DNA from 3 places in the Leptospira johnsonii genome. Region 3 is predicted to be linked to each of the others. Evidence: riboswitches for the same ligand, from Rfam matches in the RefSeq annotation. Region 3 holds a riboswitch; each other region holds the start of a gene.
The links. A riboswitch is a leader RNA that binds a small molecule or an ion and turns the genes downstream of it on or off. The one in region 3 is predicted to bind cobalamin.
Positions count from the first base shown of each region.

Region 1: it holds a riboswitch for cobalamin, as region 3 does, so the genes downstream of both, LPTSP_RS13090 (hypothetical protein) here and LPTSP_RS01395 (CbtB domain-containing protein) in region 3, are expected to answer to the same signal.
Region 2: it holds a riboswitch for cobalamin, as region 3 does, so the genes downstream of both, LPTSP_RS06500 (TonB-dependent receptor) here and LPTSP_RS01395 (CbtB domain-containing protein) in region 3, are expected to answer to the same signal.

Region 1 covers NZ_BFAY01000011.1:886,964-893,751, forward strand. The annotation lists gene LPTSP_RS13085 (flavin monoamine oxidase family protein) at 1-617, opposite strand, end outside; adenosylcobalamin (AdoCbl) riboswitch at 857-983, shown strand; gene LPTSP_RS13090 (hypothetical protein) at 1,175-1,696, shown strand; gene LPTSP_RS13095 (LIC_13355 family lipoprotein) at 1,731-2,570, shown strand; gene cobT (nicotinate-nucleotide--dimethylbenzimidazole phosphoribosyltransferase) at 2,643-3,686, shown strand; gene LPTSP_RS13105 (adenosylcobinamide-GDP ribazoletransferase) at 3,742-4,554, shown strand; gene LPTSP_RS13110 (histidine phosphatase family protein) at 4,539-5,180, shown strand; gene LPTSP_RS13115 (vWA domain-containing protein) at 5,276-6,364, shown strand; gene LPTSP_RS13120 (mucoidy inhibitor MuiA family protein) at 6,369-6,788, opposite strand, start outside.
Region 2 covers NZ_BFAY01000007.1:230,878-237,665, forward strand. The annotation lists gene LPTSP_RS06495 (YncE family protein) at 1-1,108, opposite strand, end outside; gene LPTSP_RS06500 (TonB-dependent receptor) at 1,110-3,212, opposite strand; cobalamin riboswitch at 3,241-3,415, opposite strand; gene lsa26 (surface adhesion protein Lsa26) at 3,675-4,415, shown strand; gene LPTSP_RS06510 (CapA family protein) at 4,663-5,709, opposite strand; gene LPTSP_RS06515 (hypothetical protein) at 5,770-6,279, opposite strand; gene LPTSP_RS06520 (hypothetical protein) at 6,372-6,788, opposite strand, start outside.
Region 3 covers NZ_BFAY01000005.1:25,866-32,653, reverse strand. The annotation lists gene LPTSP_RS01420 (hypothetical protein) at 1-175, shown strand, start outside; gene LPTSP_RS01415 (alginate export family protein) at 464-2,251, shown strand; gene LPTSP_RS01410 (two-component system sensor histidine kinase NtrB) at 2,454-3,632, shown strand; gene LPTSP_RS01405 (Crp/Fnr family transcriptional regulator) at 3,678-4,265, opposite strand; gene LPTSP_RS01400 (SDR family NAD(P)-dependent oxidoreductase) at 4,455-5,309, shown strand; cobalamin riboswitch at 5,385-5,568, shown strand; gene LPTSP_RS01395 (CbtB domain-containing protein) at 5,708-5,890, shown strand; gene LPTSP_RS01390 (CbtA family protein) at 5,881-6,714, shown strand; gene LPTSP_RS01385 (CbiX/SirB N-terminal domain-containing protein) at 6,711-6,788, shown strand, end outside.

The DNA of each region.
Region 1 (6,788 bases), on a different contig from region 3:
TGTGCAAGATCACCTAAAACTTTTTCGGCGGACAAAACTCGGATACTATCTCCATAATGAAGAGAAAGTTTATGACCGAGTAAGGTCAGATCTTCCGGACTGACTCCTTGGTATATTAGATAATTATAAAAACTGATCCGATCCAAAGCTTGCTGTTGAGCTGTATCTAATTTAGAATTTTGTGATACTAATTTGCTCAATATCTCTTGAGACTTGGCAGAAAGTTCCCAAGTGCCCGCTTTTTTGTAAGTTCCTAAAAACAGATCCGGAGTTAAAGGAGAAGATTGAATTTTTAATCCAAGTTCTCTAACTAAACTGCGAACTGTTTTGTCTTCTGAAGAAACCCATTCCGCCCCCAGATCCACCACATGACCGGAAGGATCTTGTATAGATCTAACCCTTCCTCCGACTCTGTCTGTAGCTTCTATCAGAGTTACCTTACTTCCTGTTTTTCCTAATAGGTATGCCGAATAAAGTCCAGAAAGTCCTCCGCCAAGTACGATCACCTTTTTTCCTGCGTTAGTATTCTGAGCGAACAAATTTCCCTTACGACTTCCCAACAAAGCTGCGGCGCTTAAAATTCCGGCTTTTAGAAAAGTGGATCGGGTAATTTTCATCGGATTCCTCTTTAGAAGTTTTATTAGAACTCTCTCTTTTATTTTCGGTCTATGAAAGATCTTTCCCGAATTTTTTGCGGAGTAGAATGTCACATCGATCTGAAATTATGTACCGAAGCCTTTCGAATCGTTCTTATGTTTAGAATATCGCCGATTTATTTGGATATTTCAAGGAATAGACTGCTTTTGCATCCTTATAGTTTTTCCCTTGCCAGGGGAAGTGCTAAACCAAAACCTGGAATTACGCTTTCAGGGAGGAAGTCGGGTGAAAATCCCGCGCTGACCCGCAACTGTGATGTCCGTTTTAAACGGAATAAGCCAGATCTTCCCCGCGATACTGAAACCTCGAGGTTGGGGAGTATCGTAAATCTCGCTCTTTAGCGCATCCGCGCTTCTGCGATGGGGCCCCGAAAGCTAAAATGTCGGGGCTCTCGAACGGAAAAAGAAAACCACCGCAAATACCAAATCGTTCGGATCTTAGTAAGATCAATGATCGACTAACGTTATTTTGCTTTTATTTTCTTTTTCTGCGATATCCGGCAGAACCAGGAGAGAAAATGAGAAAATTCAGGACAAAAGCGATAATCATATTATTCGCTTTATCGTTAATCAACACCGCTTGTTTTGAAACGGAAAAGTCAGAGTCTGATAATAGCGCGATTATCGCTGCGCTGGTCCAAGCTAATTATATTGAAGTTGGCGGTTCTTGGCAAGTAGGCTACTATTCCGGTGGAGCCGATGGACCAGTTTATGGTACCGCAGCTATAACTGCTCAATCTTGGATCGAGCAAGGAATGCAAAAATTAACCGTCGTTGAAATAGATAGCGCCAATAGAAAACTTTATTACCAAGCGTCTGCAGATGATGCCTCTAATCCTAGTAAATTCGGAAGAATAGACTGGACTGCAATTCGTAGTAATTCTTGCCCTTCTAGTGCGAGCCGCTGTTTCGATTATTGCCAAATCGTATATGGAAAGAATACTTTAGCAGAAGCAAAAAGTGATACTGCTACTAGTGATTCTTCTGCTTTAAAGACGAACGGCTGTAATGGATTCGGCTGGAATTACATGATCCCATAATCGGATCTAAATTGCGAAAGGAGAGTCACAACGTATGAAACAAATAAGTAAATTCGCGTTTTTTGGAATGTTTGTTTTTCTCTTTCTCATAAGTTGTGATGGCTCCGGAAGCAGCACTGATCTAACTGGACTTTTATTAACCGGACAAAATTCCCTTTCGAATTCTGGAAGTTGCCCTCCGGCAAGTATAGACCCTGAATATCTTTTAGCAAATACTGTAGTCAGTGCACCTGGCAGCAATCCTAGCGTCCTATACAAAGATCCTGAGAAAGCAATCAACGGGGTTTGTGGAGGAGGACAGAATACGGGTGGTTTTGACGTTTATACAATGGGTTCTACCGACCCGAATAATTTTCTGATCCTTTCTTGGAATGGAGCAACTGTGACTAACGGTACAGGGATTGATTTTATCGTTTTTGAGAACGGTTTCCAACAACAAGCTTCTATCAATTATTTTATAGAACCTATAATCGTAGAGGTTAGCTTAGACGGGACAAATTATTGCGGGTTTAATCCTCAATATACCGGAGCTGCAAGCCCTGCCAGTTTGGATCCTACGGATTGGATCCGTTTTGGAGGAGCAAATCCTGTACTTTGGAATATGGTTACTCATCCACTCACTCCTACGGAAATTTTTCCGGATCCATTTGTTGCAAACGCAGGTGGAGATCCATTCGATCTAGACGATCTAGCGGTAGATGCTCGATTTGCAAATGGATGCGATTCTACAGTGCTTTCCAATCTACAAACAAACGGATTCAAGTTTATTAAACTATTGAATGCGAAAGGACAATCCACCTTTCCCACTCCTGCAGGAAGTTTTGACGGAGGCCCTGATATAGACGGAGTCATCGCTAAATCGATAACCCCTTAACCTGAAACGAAACATAGATCTTCTGATCTTTTTTCGATTTAATAATTTAAAATTTTTACAAATGAAAAGAATATGATCCGCCCAAAAGATGTACACCAGTTGAACTTAGATAAATTTTTACGTAATAAAATAGATACCAAGACAAAGCCATTAGGTGCCTTGGGTAAATTAGAAGATCTTGCTTACCGAATCGGCACGATCCAAAACACAATCGATCCTGTATTATCCAATCCTCATTTACTAGTATTCGCTGGGGATCATGGACTTGCAGACTCCGGGGTTTCAGCTTTTCCGAAAGAAGTTACTTATCAAATGGTATTAAACTTTTTGAATGGAGGAGCTGCGATCAACGTATTCTGCAAACAACATGGGATCAAATTGTTGGTAGTTGATGCTGGAGTTTCCGGTAATTTCGAACAGACCCATCCTGATTTTATCCCAGCCAAGATCGCAGCCGGAACCAGAAACATTCTGAACGAAGCAGCAATGACAAGAGAAGAATGTGAAGAAGCAATTCGTATCGGAGGGGAGATCGCGACTACCAAGGTTCCGAAAGATTGTAATGTAATCGGTTTCGGAGAAATGGGAATAGGAAATACTTCGAGTGCATCCTTACTCGCTTCCGTATTTCTGGATCGTTCCGCAGAAGATCTTACCGGAAGAGGAACAGGCCTGGACGACGGATCTTTAGAGCGTAAGAAAAAGATCTTAGCCGAATGCAGAGCAAAACACCAAGTAAATCCGAAAGATCCGATAGAAGTCCTTTCTAAGTTCGGAGGTTTCGAGATCGCGATGATCTGCGGGGCAATGTTATCTTCTTATAAAGAAAACCGTTTGATCCTTGTAGATGGCTTTATCGCAAGTTCAGCCTTCTTAACCGCTTCTAGAATGGAACCTAAGATCGTTCGCAATGCAGTTTTTGCTCATAAGTCTTCCGAGCAAGGCCATCGACTGATCCTGGAATTTTTTGACGCAGACCCTATCCTAGACCTCGGACTTCGTCTGGGAGAAGGGACCGGATGTGCACTCGCCTATCCTATCTTAGAATCCGCATTGGCGTTCTTAAGAGAAATGGCAAGCTTCGAATCCGCAGGTGTTTCCGAAAAAAAAGACTAAGTTGGAAGTAAATTCTCGCTGCCCGAATCGGAGGAATGAATAAGTTCGTCTTTGCATGTTTGGATTTATCCGCAAAGAACTGATCATTTTTCTTTCCTCCGTACGTTATAATACTCGTATCATTGTTCCGTCATGGGTGGAACATTCGGACGAATATCTCAATTCTTCTTCCAGATATTTTCCTCTCGTAGGATGGATTGTTGGAACTGCAACATGGTTCGTTCTTTGGGTTTCTGATCTCTCTTTGACCTGGGAGATAAGCATTGTTTTGTCAATGGCGGTTTCTGTTTTGGTAACCGGAGCATTTCACGAAGACGGATTTACCGACGTATGCGACGGATTCGGCGGGGGTTGGACCAAAGAGAAGATCCTAGAGATCATGAAGGACAGTAGGATCGGTGCTTTTGGAACAATTGGGATCATACTTGTCCTTCTTCTTAAATTTGTATGTTATAAATCTTTGGAAGAATTTTCCATAGAGGTATTATTCATCACGATACTTTCCTCTCATTCTTCTAGTAGATTTTGGGCCTTATTCACTGCTAAAACACTATCTTATGTGAGAGAAGATCAGCTTTCCAAGGCAAAACCGATCATTCAAACTTTAAAAACTTCTAATGTAGTTATCGCAGGGATCTGGGGATTGGCTCCTTGGCTCGCATTCTTTCACAACGCATATCTTCCTTCGGATCGAGTGTTCGGATTTTTACTATATCCATTTCTACTACAAACATTCGGATATTTATATCTCAGAAGTTTTTATAAAAAGTGGTTGGGGGGATATACAGGGGATTGTTTGGGCGCAGTCCAACAAGTAACAGAACTATTGTATCTGATCGGGATCGTCGTAGCTTGGAAATCTTTTTAGTCAGACATACAACTCCCGAAGTAGAACCTGGGACCTGTTATGGCAAATCAGATCTAGGACTTCCTTCTAGCTTTGAAAAAGAAGCTGAGAATGTTCTGAAACTTCTTCCTGAAAAAGTACATTCAATCCGTACTAGTCCTCTATTCAGATGTTATAGTCTGGCGGAGTATATCAGCAAACATCTGGAATCAAAATCAATTACTCCTGCTTGGAAAGTAGACTCGAATATCCAAGAGCTGGACTTTGGTGATTGGGAGGGACGTTTGTGGGAGGACCTACCTAGGTCGGAAACGGATCCTTGGATGGAAGATTATGTAAATCGAAGACCTCCAGGAGGTGAAACCTATTCTGAGCTAAAGAACAGGCTCTTAAAATCTTGGGAAGAAGGTCTGCAAGAAGCAAAGTCCTGGGAAAATCTAAAAAGCGAAGAAGGGGAAACTTCCGAATACAAAACGATTTGGGTCAGTCATGGAGGACCTATTCGATGTTTGTCTTCCATCGTTTTAGGATTTCCTTTGGAGAATTCGTTTCGATTGGTTTTAGAATATGGCTCCGTCTCTTGTTTCAAGATCCGATTCGGAGAAATACAATCTTATCCTCAGTTCGTTTATTGGAACAAAAAGTAAGTCCGGCTTTGAACAAATAAGACATAAATCGAAGACCTATGCCTCTAAGGTGTTTTTACTTTTATCCGATAAGGAATATAGTATTCCTATCTCCCATGCCCTTTTTCCGAATATTTAAATTCCGGCCTCTTCTTCATAACGAAAAGTTAAAGTATATTCTTCTCATATCTATACTTCTAAGTTCTTCTTTTATAGATTCGGATACATCTACTGAACTTGTGATGCCTAGCCAATCAGAAAGCGCTAAACTGTTTATCTTAGATGCAAGCGGCTCCATGAACGAGTATCTTGGGATCTATCAAAAGGTACATCTGGCAAAAAAATATGTTCGCCATTTTGTAGATAAACTTCCTGAAGAGACTGAAGTAGGTTTTATCGCTTACGGAAATCGTCTCCCTGGTTGCCAATCTTCCAGACTTTACCAACCTTTAGAAAAAGGAAATCGCCCTGGCTTTCAAAACAAACTTTTTGGGCTCACTCCTTCTGGTGCTACTCCACTTGCAGAGTCCATTCGGATCGCAGGAGATTATATTATTCGCAGAAAATCTCCCACTGACTTGATCTTAGTAACCGATGGAATTGAAAGTTGTTACGGAAATCCTGAAAAAGAACTTCAAGTCCTACAACAAAAAGGTGTAAATTTCAAAATGCATATCCTGGGCCTCGGATTGAAACCGGAAGAGAAAAGGATCATGCAGTCTTTGGCGAAAACAGGAAATGGAAAATATTATAATGTGGGAGAAGACAGTGACTTCTTTCTCGCAGTGGAAGATCTTCTAAAACAAGAACCTCAGCCCAAACGAACTGAAATTGAACCTGAAAAACGTAAACCTAAGATCAGGATCTCTGATATCGAAAGGAAACAAACAGACTCGGAAGAAAATTTTTATAGAGTGAAATTCGTTTTTGAAAATTCCGATTCTGATAATCAATGTGTGATCTTAAATCTAAAAAGAAGAAGTTCCGTTTCTTTCAAAACACAAAACTGGAATCCTCAAAGAACTACCGAACCTGAAAGAGTTTTGCGAACAGAACAAATCTGTTTCAAAACGAAAAAAGGAGAAGGAGAATTTCAGATCTCCGCTCCCGCACATCTTCCTTTAAATTTGGAATTGGAACTTTGGGATACAAAAGGTATCCCAAGTTCGGTGGACAAAAGTGGAGAAAAAAATCTTACGGAGTAAGTTCTTAAAAAGATCTTAAGAAATCCAAGTTTTGGTGATTCGGATACGTTACCCGATATTCTAATTTGATCTCTTTTTTACCGGAAGGAGGGATCTCTAAACTCCACTCTATAATTCCAGAATTCGCGCGATATTCTTTGGAACCTGGAGTGCTTGTCTCCTGATTCACCTCGACCTTTACACTCGCGGATTCGGAGATAGGGATCTGTTCTCTTACGATGACAGTTTTGCTTTCTTTACCGAAATTTTCCAGACTCAGATAAACCTTCTTCTCCATTACTTTTTGAGTGGAAATCAATCCTTCTTTGGTTTGGTTCCAATCCTTTCTATAAGAGAGTCTTAAACTACCTTCCGTGCCTAGAGAAACCGAAAGATTTTCCTTAGGAGAAACATAAGGAACCTTAGTCCTTCCTACAAGTCCTGA
Region 2 (6,788 bases), on a different contig from region 3:
CCGGGGTTAAAAGCCGATTGTCTCTCGTATCGAACATGGTAACTCCTGGCTGAGTGAATTGAGTATTGGAAACGTAAAGAATCTCGTCGTCCCCGAGCAAGATTGTGGTCAAACTTGCATCGTAAGAAGAAGGAACAAAAAGTAAACTTGCCAGTTTCTGTCCTGTGCTTGGATTAAATACTTGTAATGTTTTATTGAAAGATGCATCCAGAACGCTTGCATAACCCAACTGTTCGCTTTTGATCTGCACTCCGAGTATGTCCCCGCCTGCCGCAGTTTCCGGAAATAAAAAGCCAGAGCGAAAAGTACGGGAAGAAAGTCGAAATGCCACCACTCCCCCGTCAACTTGGCTTAAAAAACCCATTCTATTCGCAGCGGCAAAGACTATATGTGTCTCTCCGAAAAGTTCCAACATCTGGGGTTTACCCACCGGGTTCGGAACTGGAAATGTATAAGTGGAAACAATAGAATCCGTTACAGTATCTATTTCTAAAAGAAGGGATCCCCAAGGACCGGGAGGAAAATACCCGCTCGGATCGTTTCGGTCCAACCTTTGTAATACCACAAAAAGACTCGTACCTACGATCTGCATTCCGGACATTTCAGGGAGATTATCAGGAATAGCACTTGGCTCGGAATATCCCCCCAGATCTATTTGTCCCAAATTCGCACCAGTCAAAGGATGAATGATCCTTAATATTCTAGATCCATAAAGTGATACATAAGCCTTATTCTGACCGACGATCGCAATATCTGTCGGGTTTGTCCCGGAGCCCATGGACCATTCCGCCACGGTTTGGAACCCAAAATCCGGATCTAAAACCTGAATGCTGTCCCTATTTAAACGATTTAGAATATACACTCTACCATTCCCGAATCTGGCTAGTGCATCCGAATGGATCGGCGTTAACCCAGGATAAGAAAGAAGAAGTTCCGGATTTAATACCTTAAATCTGCCCCCGCTTGCAAAGTCAGTGGTCACCACTCCTATATTGTTCGGAAGATTTGGAGTTAAGAATAAAGTATATAACGGTGGCCTTTCAATATCTCCACAGAAGGAAAAGAAAATAAGTAAAGCTGGAAGAATGGAAGGAAATCTATATCTCATCTTAAAACCTCCCGCTTAATGTGATAAACCAATTTCTTCCCGGCAGAGGATATCCTACAATATCCTCTACTCTTTTATCTCCCATATTCCTAACATCTATACTTAAGAGCAGTTCTTTGGGAGTCTTTTCTCCTTTTTTTGTAGGATCCTCTTCCTCGGGAAAAGAATACAATACAAGTGTGAGATATGCGTTCCAAATCTGACGGGCGGGTTGGTAATTCACATATTCGTTTGTCCTGTCTTTGAAGACCGCTCCTACATAAACACCTTCAAAACCAAGTTCCCAGGTTTTTCCTCTATATGCGACGGTCCCGGAAATCTCATGTTTCGGCCTAAGAGGTAGATATTTACCGTTTAAATAAGGTGCGGGGGAAGTATTGATCGCCTCTTGGTATGTATATTCTAATAAAAATTTCCAGCCCTTGTATTCCGTCTTATGAGAAACTTCCGCACCGTCTATCCGAGCAGAGTCCACATTTTCGGGTCTCAAGGTAAACTGAGAATTCGGAATGAATAGGATCATGTCCTTGATCCTTTTTCTAAAATAGGAAATCGTAATATTAGATTTGAGTTCTCCGTTTTTATATTTCCCCGTGATGCCTGCATCCGCGTTCTCACTTCTTTCCGGTTTGAGTGAGTCGTTTGCTATGATCGTCCCCACTTCCCCGAAAAGTTCCAAGAAACTTGGGATCCTATATTGCCTTGCAATATTAGATTTGAATTCCAAAGAATAATTTTCCTTTTCCCAAAATCTCCAGAGAAGCCCCGTTTTAGGATTCGAAAATTCGGTAGTTTTAATAGAAGAAGCGAAAGGGTTCTGTTTTCTATACCAAGGTTCGTCGGATTGGAATTTATCCCGGTAAGAATCCCAAGAAACTCCCGTGGTCAAAACCAATTTTCCATCTAAAAATCTGAATTCATCCTCCACTTGAAAAGTAGTGTACGTCCTAGTTTTACCGGGCTCGTATTTTAAATCTATATTTTGAGGTGTACTCCTGGACCTTTCGAAAGTTTCCCTTTCTACCCCTGCATGGAATTTCAAAATTTGATAATATTCTAATAAATAAAGTGTAGGAGTGATCTGAAATCCCGACTGTCCCATATGAGCCGTAGAATTAGGAGTTCCTTTGGAGAATTCCGATTTAGGATCGAATAGATCGTCGTTCGTAAATGAAGTGAAAGCTCGGGTTTCCAACCTTAATAACCCGTCGAACAAACCTTTTGTATCCGTTCCAAGAGAGGAAGTATTTCTAAGATATCTGCGATGTACTTGTTGGGTCTGGTTACTTGCAGGACCTGGAATTCCGTGGAATCTATAATTTAGATCATTCCAAAATTTGATCTTAGTAGCTCCGATATCCCCACTGAGTCCGAGCATACCGGAAGTCCTTTCGTATTGTGCGTTCCTTCTTCTATCAATCGTATCATCCAAAGGATTAACGAGCAAGGTTCCATGATTGTTTAGATAAGAAAAGTTTTGGTCCGATTTTTCTCCCAATAAGAATACACTGGTCCCGATCCCGCCATAAGTCCCTGTATGCGTTATGCTACCCTTTCCAGTATTAAAACTTCCAGCACCTATATTTACTCGAGTTTTAGGCGGACCCGATCCCGTTCTTGTGACTAAATTTACACTTCCACCGATTGCAGATCCTGAAAATCCGACAGGTGCACCACTTCTGTAAACTTCTATACTTTGTAAATTGTCGAAGGGAAGATCTGCTAGGTTTACTTCTCCTCCTTGCGCATTATTAAAGGGAACTCCGTCTATAAAGATCCTGGTTTGATTCGGATTCGTCCCTCTGAGTGAAAGTGTAGAATAAGAACCTAGTCCTCCGTATCTTCTGATCCGGACTCCTGCTTCTCTTTCTAAAACGTCGGGAAGATTCGTATAACGTGCACTGTATTGGTCCAGATCAATGGAAGTTTGGAAACCAGTTGGATTCTTTCTGAAATTTTCGGGTTGAGAATTTGAGCTGGTCTTTCCCACCACTTTTACAGTGGAAGTCTCCGTCTTTTGGTTCTCTTGGGAAAATATTTGAATGGAAAATAGAAAGAGCCCTAGATGAAGGATCTTACCGATTCGTTTGGGTCTTTTGTGCATGAGGCCTTAACTCCCGAAAGCCATAGTATTGAAAGTAGCTCGGATAGGTTTTCTGACTCACGCCCGGTTCGGACCCTTCCCGTCTTTCGACAGTGGTTTTGTCCGATCGTTTTGGCGTTTACAGCTGCGGGTACAGCTCCGGATTCTCACCGGATTCCCTTTTCAGATCTACTAGCAAGACCAGGTTCCCAACCCGACTTGGAGGGGCAATCTCAAAAAGGAGCTCGGGATGCGAAGGGCTTTAGTCACGAAGTGCGAGGACATTTGTCCGAGCCCGGAGCAGCCCGATCCGAACGAAGTGAGGAGGCGGCCCCTTGAACCCCTTTTTGGAGTTCCAACATTTTCAACCGTTCAAAGAAATATTTTCTTGATGTAAGATAAAAACCGGAAAGGATTCACGAATTCGTGGCCCAAAGGAAACTCCTTCGGGTCTACCTACATAACAGGGAGCACCGAACTCGAATGAAACGAATTCCATCCTTAAGATTTCTTCTATTAGGGATCTTTCTTTTAACTACCTCATCCTTATCCGCGGCCGGAACTTATTCCGAGGGTTGGACAGTTGCCAAATTGATCCAATTCGAAAGCAGAGGGGTCATTTTCGAATCCTACGAAGGTCTTTTAGAAGTTTATACAATAAACGATTCAGAAGCTTGCGACGAAATGAAGGACGAATGTTTTGTTCCGGCAAAACAAAAGATCGAATTCAGCGTGCGTCCTGAAAATGCAGACGTTGTAAATTTCTTAAGTAAAAATTTAAACCAAGAAATTTTGGTCCAATATAGGATCCACAGATTCGAAGCAATCGCATTGTCTTCCGATTACGAAGTTGTAGGAGCACAACTTCAAGAGAAATCGCTTCCTAAGGGTCTTCCCGATAAGATCGTAAGCAAAACCAAATCCGGAGGAAAAAGGAATTTTTCCGTTACAGGCCGTATTCTAAGTTTAGAATATAAGGGAACCGCGATAGGGACTTGGGAAGGATTATATCTGGACGAGACCAGAAATAAAGTCCATCCTTTCTCAGTCACCGACGAAGAGATCGCAGCCTTCGCTACAAACGCTCTAAAATTCGGACTTAGATATTTCTTAGGAGTTTCTGTGGCTTATGTAACAGGTTGGAGAGATTCTCATTATGATATTTATGAGATCAATTTCAAAGCTCCTGCAGGAGCATTGGAACCTACCGGCAAAACCCAATAATTCACATTAAGGTTTTATTAAGTAGAAGGCCGATGTCGGGGTTACCTCATCGGCTTTTTTATTTTAGAGAGTTCTGTTGGCGTCGTATGTTGGAACTCCAACGTAGTTTCGAAGCCGACCCCACCCAGATCTTGGGTGGTGGAGGCGGGTTAGTGGGAGAAGCCACTCCCCTATATCATAGAATCGCAAAATTTACAACTAAAAATAGGGGCGAAATTTGTAGGAGCTCCTACATGACAGACCTAGATTAAGGATGGAAACTTCCATCCGATTGGATCTTAGGTCCTTTGCCTGGAAAATCCGACTTAGTCAAAGATTGGATCAGCTCAGTAGTTTTTGCATCCGGATCAGGAGCTGGAATACCGTTTTGGCTTAACTGCAGTGAATGGATCTTGCCCTTAATAAAATTCCCTTGTTTGTCCAGATCAGCTTCTAAAACTAAAGAGTAACCTCCGTATCCTTTTGTAGAGAATACTCTATAACCCAAAAAGTTTCCTAAAGAATAAGCGATCAGTTTTCCTTTATACAATTCGAATGCTCTAGGCAAATGAGGACCATGTCCTATAAATAAGTCCGCCCCTGCATCGATGAGAGCATGGGAAAGTGCGACAAGGTTCCCTCTATATTCTCCGTAAAATCTTTCCTGTTCGTTTTTTACGTGTAAAGCAGGTCCACCTTCTGCTCCTCCATGAACGGAGATGAATACAAGCTGCGCTTTTTTCTTAGCTTCCTTTACGAGAGCTACACCTTCTTCTATTTGGTTCACATGGTTATGAGCGCTTTCCATATGACTGAATCCAATCCAAGCCACGGAAATCCCTTTTACGTTCATATAAGTGATCGCGCCTTTTTTTCCGGTGAATCGAACTCCTGCTTCTGAAAGATTTTTAGCGGTATCCTCAAAACCTTGTTGGTGAAAATCCAAACTATGGTTGTTGGCAATCGAAACTATATCGAATCCAACATCCTTTAGGATTTTTGCATATGATGGAGGAGTTCTAAAAGCAAATATAAGAGGACGATTGATATTCTTGGCACAATGAGGATAGTCGGTCAGAGTACTTTCAAAATTAGCAAATAGTATATCTGCCCCTCTCAAACTAGGTTCCACCTGAGAGAACAAAGTGTTTCTAGGATCGGAAGGAAGTTTATTCTCCGGATAATTGGTTCCCATGACCAAATCTCCCACCGCTTTGATCTTCAAAGTTTCCGGCTCTACGGATTCGATCGGTTGGCATTCGGAAAATAAAATTGAGAGTCCCAAAAGAGAGGACAATACGAGGATTCTATACATAGGGGAAGGATTTTAGAAACCCTATCTCTGGCAAAGCGGTTTTTCTATGGCAAGGTCCCCTTAATTACCTGCTGTAACTACACCGTTCAGCTGGATCAATAAAGGAAGAGATCCTGCATCATCGCCTACTGTTAAACCGGAAACTTGAGAAGTTACTTCTCCACTCACAGTGTATTTTACGATACAAGATCCTGGATTAACGGTGCTAAAATTCAAATTGTTTATAGGGCTATAGGGAGGACTAAAAGTAAAAGGCCAAAAATTTGGAAAAGTACCGGAAGGGCAAGAGGATACGTCTATATCGAAACCTACTGTCACATCATTGCTCGTCCAATCGGTAGGAACCGATCTAAGGGCTACTTGGTATGTGGCAGTTGCACCTGCAGTTACTGAAAGCGCAACAGGAGTAAACACTAACAATGAATTACTTCCGCCGGTCAGCAAGGACAACAAAGCCGCAGTCGCCTTTTCCGGGTCTTTTTTATCTTCTTCTGAAAGACCTAAGAACTCTTTGCCCACATCCGTTCCAGTAAGCACAAGTCCACAACTTACGTTATGAACAATGAGCATAAGAAAGATAAAACTTGTTATTAATTTATTTCTAAGACAAAGAGAAGTTCGCATGCTTATGTTTAATAATGGATTAAACGAAAAAGCAAGCCTTAAAAAGAACAAGTAGGAGGAAAGTGTGCCCTAACGGTTCCCAGAGCTTGGCCCTGACTCAATAATTGCGGTATAGGATTATGTACACTATGCGATATATCACAATATCCTGAAACTTTGCAATCCATCCCTGCAGTGTTACCGTCTACCTGTATTAGGATCGAAGAATAGTTGGGAGCGAAAAAAATTTGGGAAGAATCTGCAGAACCTTGAACTCCGTTAACGGAATTAACCGAAACATTACTGCAGACTGCCTGGATAAAGATATTAAACTGAAAGTTTTGTTCCAGCCAATAAGAAGGTATACTGTCCACAAAAATCGAATAAGTCGCAGGCCCCCAAGTAGGAGTGGTAAACTCGGTGGAAGAAAATACTATAGGAACCGAACTGTTATAAGATTGTAGAAGTCCGAAAAT
Region 3 (6,788 bases):
CTTCTGGAATCTACAAAAAGAGATCCAGGAAGGAAGAAAAGGTCCATTGCTAGTTTCACTCGAAGAAACCGCCAAGAGTATTATTCGCTTCAATAACGAACTCGAATTGGAATTGATAGAGCATTACGGATTCAATTTCCGTAAAAAACTGAATATAGACATCATTTCTCAATAAGCAAATTTTATGCCAATGTATTATTATTTCTATAAATAGTGCAAACAAGCATGTATTTATTCTTATTCGGAGCCGTCGAAGATACTACAGAAATAATTTTCCTAGAAAACGTACTCATATTCTACAGTACGCTCATATTTGAATCGTATTAAAAAGAGAGCACTCGATCCAAATTTCAGCAGATCGATCCTATCCGCCATTTTATTCAACATTCATATATTTTTCCCATATTGGCACACTAATTGCTATAAGGTTTGGAAAGATACTTTTACTGTGGGCTGCTCTTGAATGTATACGTTCCCGAAACTAAAGCTTAATTTCCTATTTCTCTTAATAACTATCGTTATTGGTATTCCCGTGTATTCGGAAGAAGACCCGAATAAAAATGCGAAGGAAACAAATCAGAACCCTCTCCCTTCTTCTTCGGATACGAACAAGACGGAAAGTCCTGACCCTAAAACTAAGAAGCAAGAACCTAAATACAACTCTCCCTGGAAAGGAAATATTCCTGTAGATCATCTTAGAACTCTTCTGGTCACTCCTGAACAGATGAAAGATACTCAAAAATCGGATCTGTTTTGGTTGGATAATCTAAAACTAGGAGTTTCTGTGCGTCCTAGATTCGAATCCAGAGAGAATCCTGACTTCAACAAAAAGACGGATGACTATAGTTCTTTTGTAGGACAGAACACTCAGCTTTGGTTCTTATTCGATCCTTCTCCCTATTATGCGATCAAAGTTACATTCCAGGATAGCAGACTTTGGGGCGGAAGCCAGACCCCTCAGAATGCCGGCAACTGGACTTACGGACTCAGTACTGGCGCCGGAACCACTTTGACTCCAACTACATCTAATAATACGAACATCAGGAATAATACTGATATTAGAGAAGCTTATATAGTATTCAAAAAAACTGATAAACTTCCTGTTTCCGTTTTAGTAGGTAGACAGGTATTTGCATTTGGGGATCTGAAAATTGTCGGTCCGTTAAATTGGCTTCATACCGGCTTTGCATTCGATGGGGTCAGATTTGTGCACGATTCTCAATGGTTTAGATCACATGTATTTGGGACAATCTTATCCAATCAATACGATGCTCCTTACGGTTTGACCACAAGTAATGGAAGATCCAAAGGCTCAATAGATCAGGCATACTTTTTCGGTGCTTATAATACGATCAAGTTTGGAGAGGAAGCTCATCTGGATCTATATGCGTTCGGAGTTTCTAAAAAATGGATCCCAAATCCGAATCCTACCGACTTTGATGATCGTTTGAAACAAAGAGACGATCTATTGACTACAGGTTTTAGATTCACCAATAGAACGAATAATAACCTTTTACCCGCCGGAAAGATTTGGGACTGGACCATAGAATCTGCATGGCAATCGGGAATGACCGGGGACAGAGTAAAAGCGGATTGGGACATCTTAGATCAAAAGGCCGCTAACGGTAAGAATATTTATACGGAGAAGGTGCAGTATGACACAAGATTTCTCTCTTTGGACACCGGGATCAAGGTCAATGATTGGATCCGTCTAGGCTTAGGATACACTTATGCATCGGGAGATCCGAATAGATCCGATTCAAAGGTCGGCACTTGGCAGAGTTTATTCCCTCAGATCGCAGGTTCTTTTCCGAACTGGAATACTATGAATGGGCAATCCTTAATAGCTGGCTTCGAGAATATAAAATCCTATTCGATCAGAGCGAATCTCAAAACGGAATACGGAATGTTCGTGTTTGCAATCTACGATACCCAAAAGGCAAATCTGCAAGATGCTTGGTATAAAGTTTCGGGAGTTCCGAATACAGGAGCAAGCACAGAAAACTATTCCAACGATAAGTTCTCTTATGAGAATTCCAGATTAGGAAGAAGGTTATTCTATCAATACGATTTCACTTGGATCTATAATTACACTGATTCCGTTTCTATCTGGATGGGGCTTTCCCTCGTGAAGGCGAAAGAAGCGATTGGAAACGAAAGGACGAATCCTTTTGCTTCCGATCCAGACAAAAGATACACATTCGACGACACTTCTAAATTCTTTTATCTCATGGTCTCCGCCTCCCTATAAGGCAATCCTTTCCTTAGGAGGGGTCGAATTTTCGACCTCTCCTTTCTTTTTTCAAAGAAGTGTGAGATCTACTTATTCTCTAGATTAAGTTAGACTATGATTTATCCATTTACGGACTTTAAAACGGATACATAATTTATTAACAATAGTTAAGACGAAAACCTTCTCATTCTCTGTCAGAAAGATTATGGAAGAGAAGGTTATGCAAAACTGCGATGAAATTCCTCCAAAAATAAACCAGCCCTCCGGTTTTTTGGAGAAGGATTTTTTACCTAAGGAGATGGGATGGGATGAATGGTTCTGCCAAGCGGCCCAGTTCAAGAACATACTTTACCATTCTCCAAACGGATTTGCGATCGTATCTTTGGAAGGAAGATTTATAAGTTCAAATCCAGCGCTTTCTCAAATTTTAGGTTATTCTGAAAACGAATTGGTCGGAATGAGTTTCGAATCTATTACTTATTCGGACGATCTAGAAGAAGATATTCGATCCAGAGACCAATTTTTAAAAGGTCCGGCTTCTACTTTTAAAAGGAAAAAAAGATACATCCATAAGGACGGACATCATCTTTGGGTCCAGATCGATGTGACTTTGATACGTAACAAAATAGGAAATCCGAATTATTTTGCGATCCAGTTCCAAGATATTACCAAACACCATGAATTAGAAAAACAACTCATACATTCCCAAAGAATGGAATCGATCGGTTCCCTTGCCGGAGGAGTGGCCCACGATTTTAATAATATTCTAACAGTCGTTTTAGGCTACACTACTCTCTTACAAAAGAATGCAGAACACCCTGAAAAGATCTTACAATATTCTGAAATAATAAAAAAAACTGCGGAAAGGGGTTCTTCATTAATAAAACAACTTTTAACCCTGGCAAGAAAGGTAGAATCGGATCTTAAACCTTCTATCGTAAATGATCTACTCTCAGAGGCGGTCCATATAGCTGCTTCTACCTTTCCTAAATCAATTCGAGTTATTTCCGATCTTCCACAAGATCCGATCCTGGTCCAAGCGGATCATAATCAGATCCATCAGGTTTTTCTGAATTTATTCTTAAATGCGAAAGACGCCATGCCAAGCGGCGGATTACTTTCCATAAGATTAAGAATGGAAGAAGGAGATTTTATTTCTCCGGAGCAATCCCAAAAGACTGCGGTGATTGAAATTTTGGATAGCGGAACCGGGATAGATAGAAAAACCATCCGTAAAATATTTGATCCGTTTTTCACTACGAAAGAACCCGGAAAAGGAACAGGATTAGGCCTTTCTATCGTTTATGGTATTTTAGAAAATCATAAAGGAAAGATCAAGGTAGAAAGTGAGCTTGGGTCCGGTACGAAATTTTCAGTTTACCTCCCAGTTTTGGATTAGAATAAATCCGGAACATTCTTCCGTTTATAAGATTTTGTAAAAAATCTATTTTTGTTCCTTCCAGATCCTATTTCTGATCCTACTTAAGGACACAGGGGTGATCCCTAAAAAAGAAGCGATATAATGCTGAGGAATACGATTCGCGATGTCTTGTTGTTCTTTGATCAAATTTAAATACCTTTGCTCCGGACTGTCCCTGATCCTGGACAAAAACAAATTCATATACGTATCAAACCTTTCAGCAACATACTCCAATAAAAAACCCCGAACTTCTTCATTCTCCTTATATATGATCTCTGCATCTTCTCCGCTCAGGATCAATAATTCTGTCGGTTCTATACTCTCCACACTCAATTGACTGTCTTTGTAAGTTCCTCTATAACTATGAATAGAAGTGATTGCTCGGTTCTCTGGAAAAAATGCGATCGTGATATCCCTGCCCTTATCTTCGAATTTTAACCGTAAGCATCCCTTTTTAACGATGAAAATGTTTTTGGTATAAACCCCTCTTTTGATGAGCACGGTTTTTGCCGGGACTTTCCTTTCTTTTAACATGGAAGTATAACGATCCCAATTCTTTTCTAAACTTGGGATCTTCTTCCTTAGATTTTCCAGAAAAGGTATGTCCTGCATTGTTGGAGCCTTGAATTCTCCCGTATTCAGTATCACGGGAATGAAAAGGCAAGATTTGTTTTAGGACCAAAACCTGGAATTTAAGATTTTGGAACAAGTTCTCGAATTCTTTGCGTAAAAAGTTTCGAATTAGATTGAATAGTTTTCTAAAAAGGGAAATCTTGCCCGCATCGAAGAGAATTTTTCAACATGTCATTCAGCAGATACAAAGGTAAAAAAGCATTTATAACAGGTGGTTCCGCAGGCATAGGCAAAGGAATTGCAATCGAATTAGCGAAGGCAGGAGCAAGTGTAATCGTTTCTGCCAGAGGAAAATCTAACTTAGAAAAAACAGTCCAAGAATTGAAGGCTGTTGGAGCTCCAACAGCAGTCTTTGGATACGCAGTTTTGGATGTGTCAGATAAGAAAGCTTTAGAAAAAGAAGCCAAAAAGGCAATCCAAACCTTAGGAGGATTAGACCTTTTGATCTGCAGCAGCGGTTTTGCAAAAGCAGGAGAAGCTTCCGACCTAGATGACGAAGTTTACAGAAACCTAATGGATGTGAATTATTTTGGACATGTGAACAGCGCACTTGCATTTAGCGACCATTTTGCCAAACAAAAAAGCGGAGAGATCGTATTCTTAGCCTCTACCTTGGCATTCTTTTCCATCTATGGTTACGGAGCTTATTCAGCGAGTAAGTTTGCGATCGTAGGTTTTGCACAAGGTTTCCGCCAAGAGATGATGCTTCATGGAGTGAAGGTAAAATTATTTCTTCCACCTACTACAGACACTCCAGGTTTGGAAAAGGAGAATACCGACAAACCTGAATTGAGTAAGGAAATAGAAATGGGTTCCGCATTAAATAGAGTGCATTCGATCATTTCTGTCGCAAAGGCAATTCTGAAATGGATCCCGAATTCAAAATTTATCGGATACACAGGCTGGGATTCTTGGCTCCAATATTTTCTATTCAGGCATTTTCCAGAATTCAGTATTAAACTTACGGATTCGGAATTAAAAGCGGCTCAGTCCAGACTGGACAAGAAAAAACAGAAAGTATAAGCGTTGTGCATATATTTTTATTCGATCGCGAAATAAAAGGCTATACAAAATTACTCAACTAAATAGATCCTAAAATTTCAGACAATTTTTGTAGGAACATAGATGGTCTCATCTATGGGAAGACGGTGCAATTCCGTCACGGTACCCGCCGCTGTAAGAGGGACAAAAGGCACAAGATGTCACTGGGTGTAAAACCTGGGAAGACGTGCTGAGTAGGACGATCTCGAGTCAGAAAACGACCTTACAAAAATCCTGAAGCTACGTGATCCAGTCTCGGATGTAAGACGGGCCGTAACTAAACTCAAATTAATTTTGTTCGTACGATGCTTAGGCGCAATCTTTTGTACCTAGATATCGTTTATATCTTGTTAGGTGAAGATCTCTTAGGAGGGATTTTTATGCGCTCGATCTCCGTTTCGAAGGATATTTCGAGAGCCAGATTATGGCTTCGAGGTTCTATTCTGGTTCTATCCGTATTCCTTGCCTTTTCTATGATCTATGTAGTAGGCCTGGAACCCATGGTGTATTTGCACGATACTTTCCATGATATCAGACATTCCACGGGATTTCCATGCCATTAAGATCAGGATTTTCTGATCTTTTAAAGACCGGATTATTAGTCGGCCTAGTATCCGGTTTCGTTTTGGGGATATTGGTTTGTGTATGGAATCTTCCGCTGATCTTAGAAGCAGAGAAGTTTGAATCCAAATCCAAATCCAAATCCATATCCATATCTGAAAATTCAAATACTGGCAAAACGCATATCCACTCTAATGGGCATGGAGAAACTCATTCCCATGCGAAAGCACAGACTAACACTTCCGATGAAATTGTGAGCGGAGGTCTTTTTCAAAAGAGAAATTTGGGAACTATCGTCGGCTCTACTCTATTAGGGATTTCTTTTGGAGTTTTGCTCTCGATCTGGATTGCCTTCTTTCCTCTAAACGGATTCTTTGAAAGTCTATCCTTATCCAAGGCAATCATCCTAAGTATTCTATTTACTATCGGAGGATTTTTAATCTTCTTCGGGATCCCATTTTTAGGACTTCCTCCCGAATTGCCAGGTAGAGCCTCGGGTGCTTACGACTATCCGGAAAGACAGGCCTGGTGGTATCTTTGTGTCGGTTCTAGTTTAGCAGGCGCATTGGGGTCTCAGACCATTCTATCTTATTTAAAAATTCGTAATCTATTAAAATGGACCTTAGCAATAGTAACGGCCCTATTTTTTGTAGGTTTTCCCTTTTACCTTGGAGTTCCTAAAATTTCCGAGGACTTTGCCGCGCCGAAAGAATTAAGAATTCAATTCGAATATACAACCCTTCTCACAAATCTGATCTTCTGGTTCTTATTATCGTCTTTATTTTTTCTACTCTGGAAACCTAAACAGGTATTGGGATTCAAATGAAACCTAAACTCGCGGTATTGGTGTTGGGTCATGGAAGCAGGGAAGAAAATTCCAATTTGGAATTTGTTTCCTTG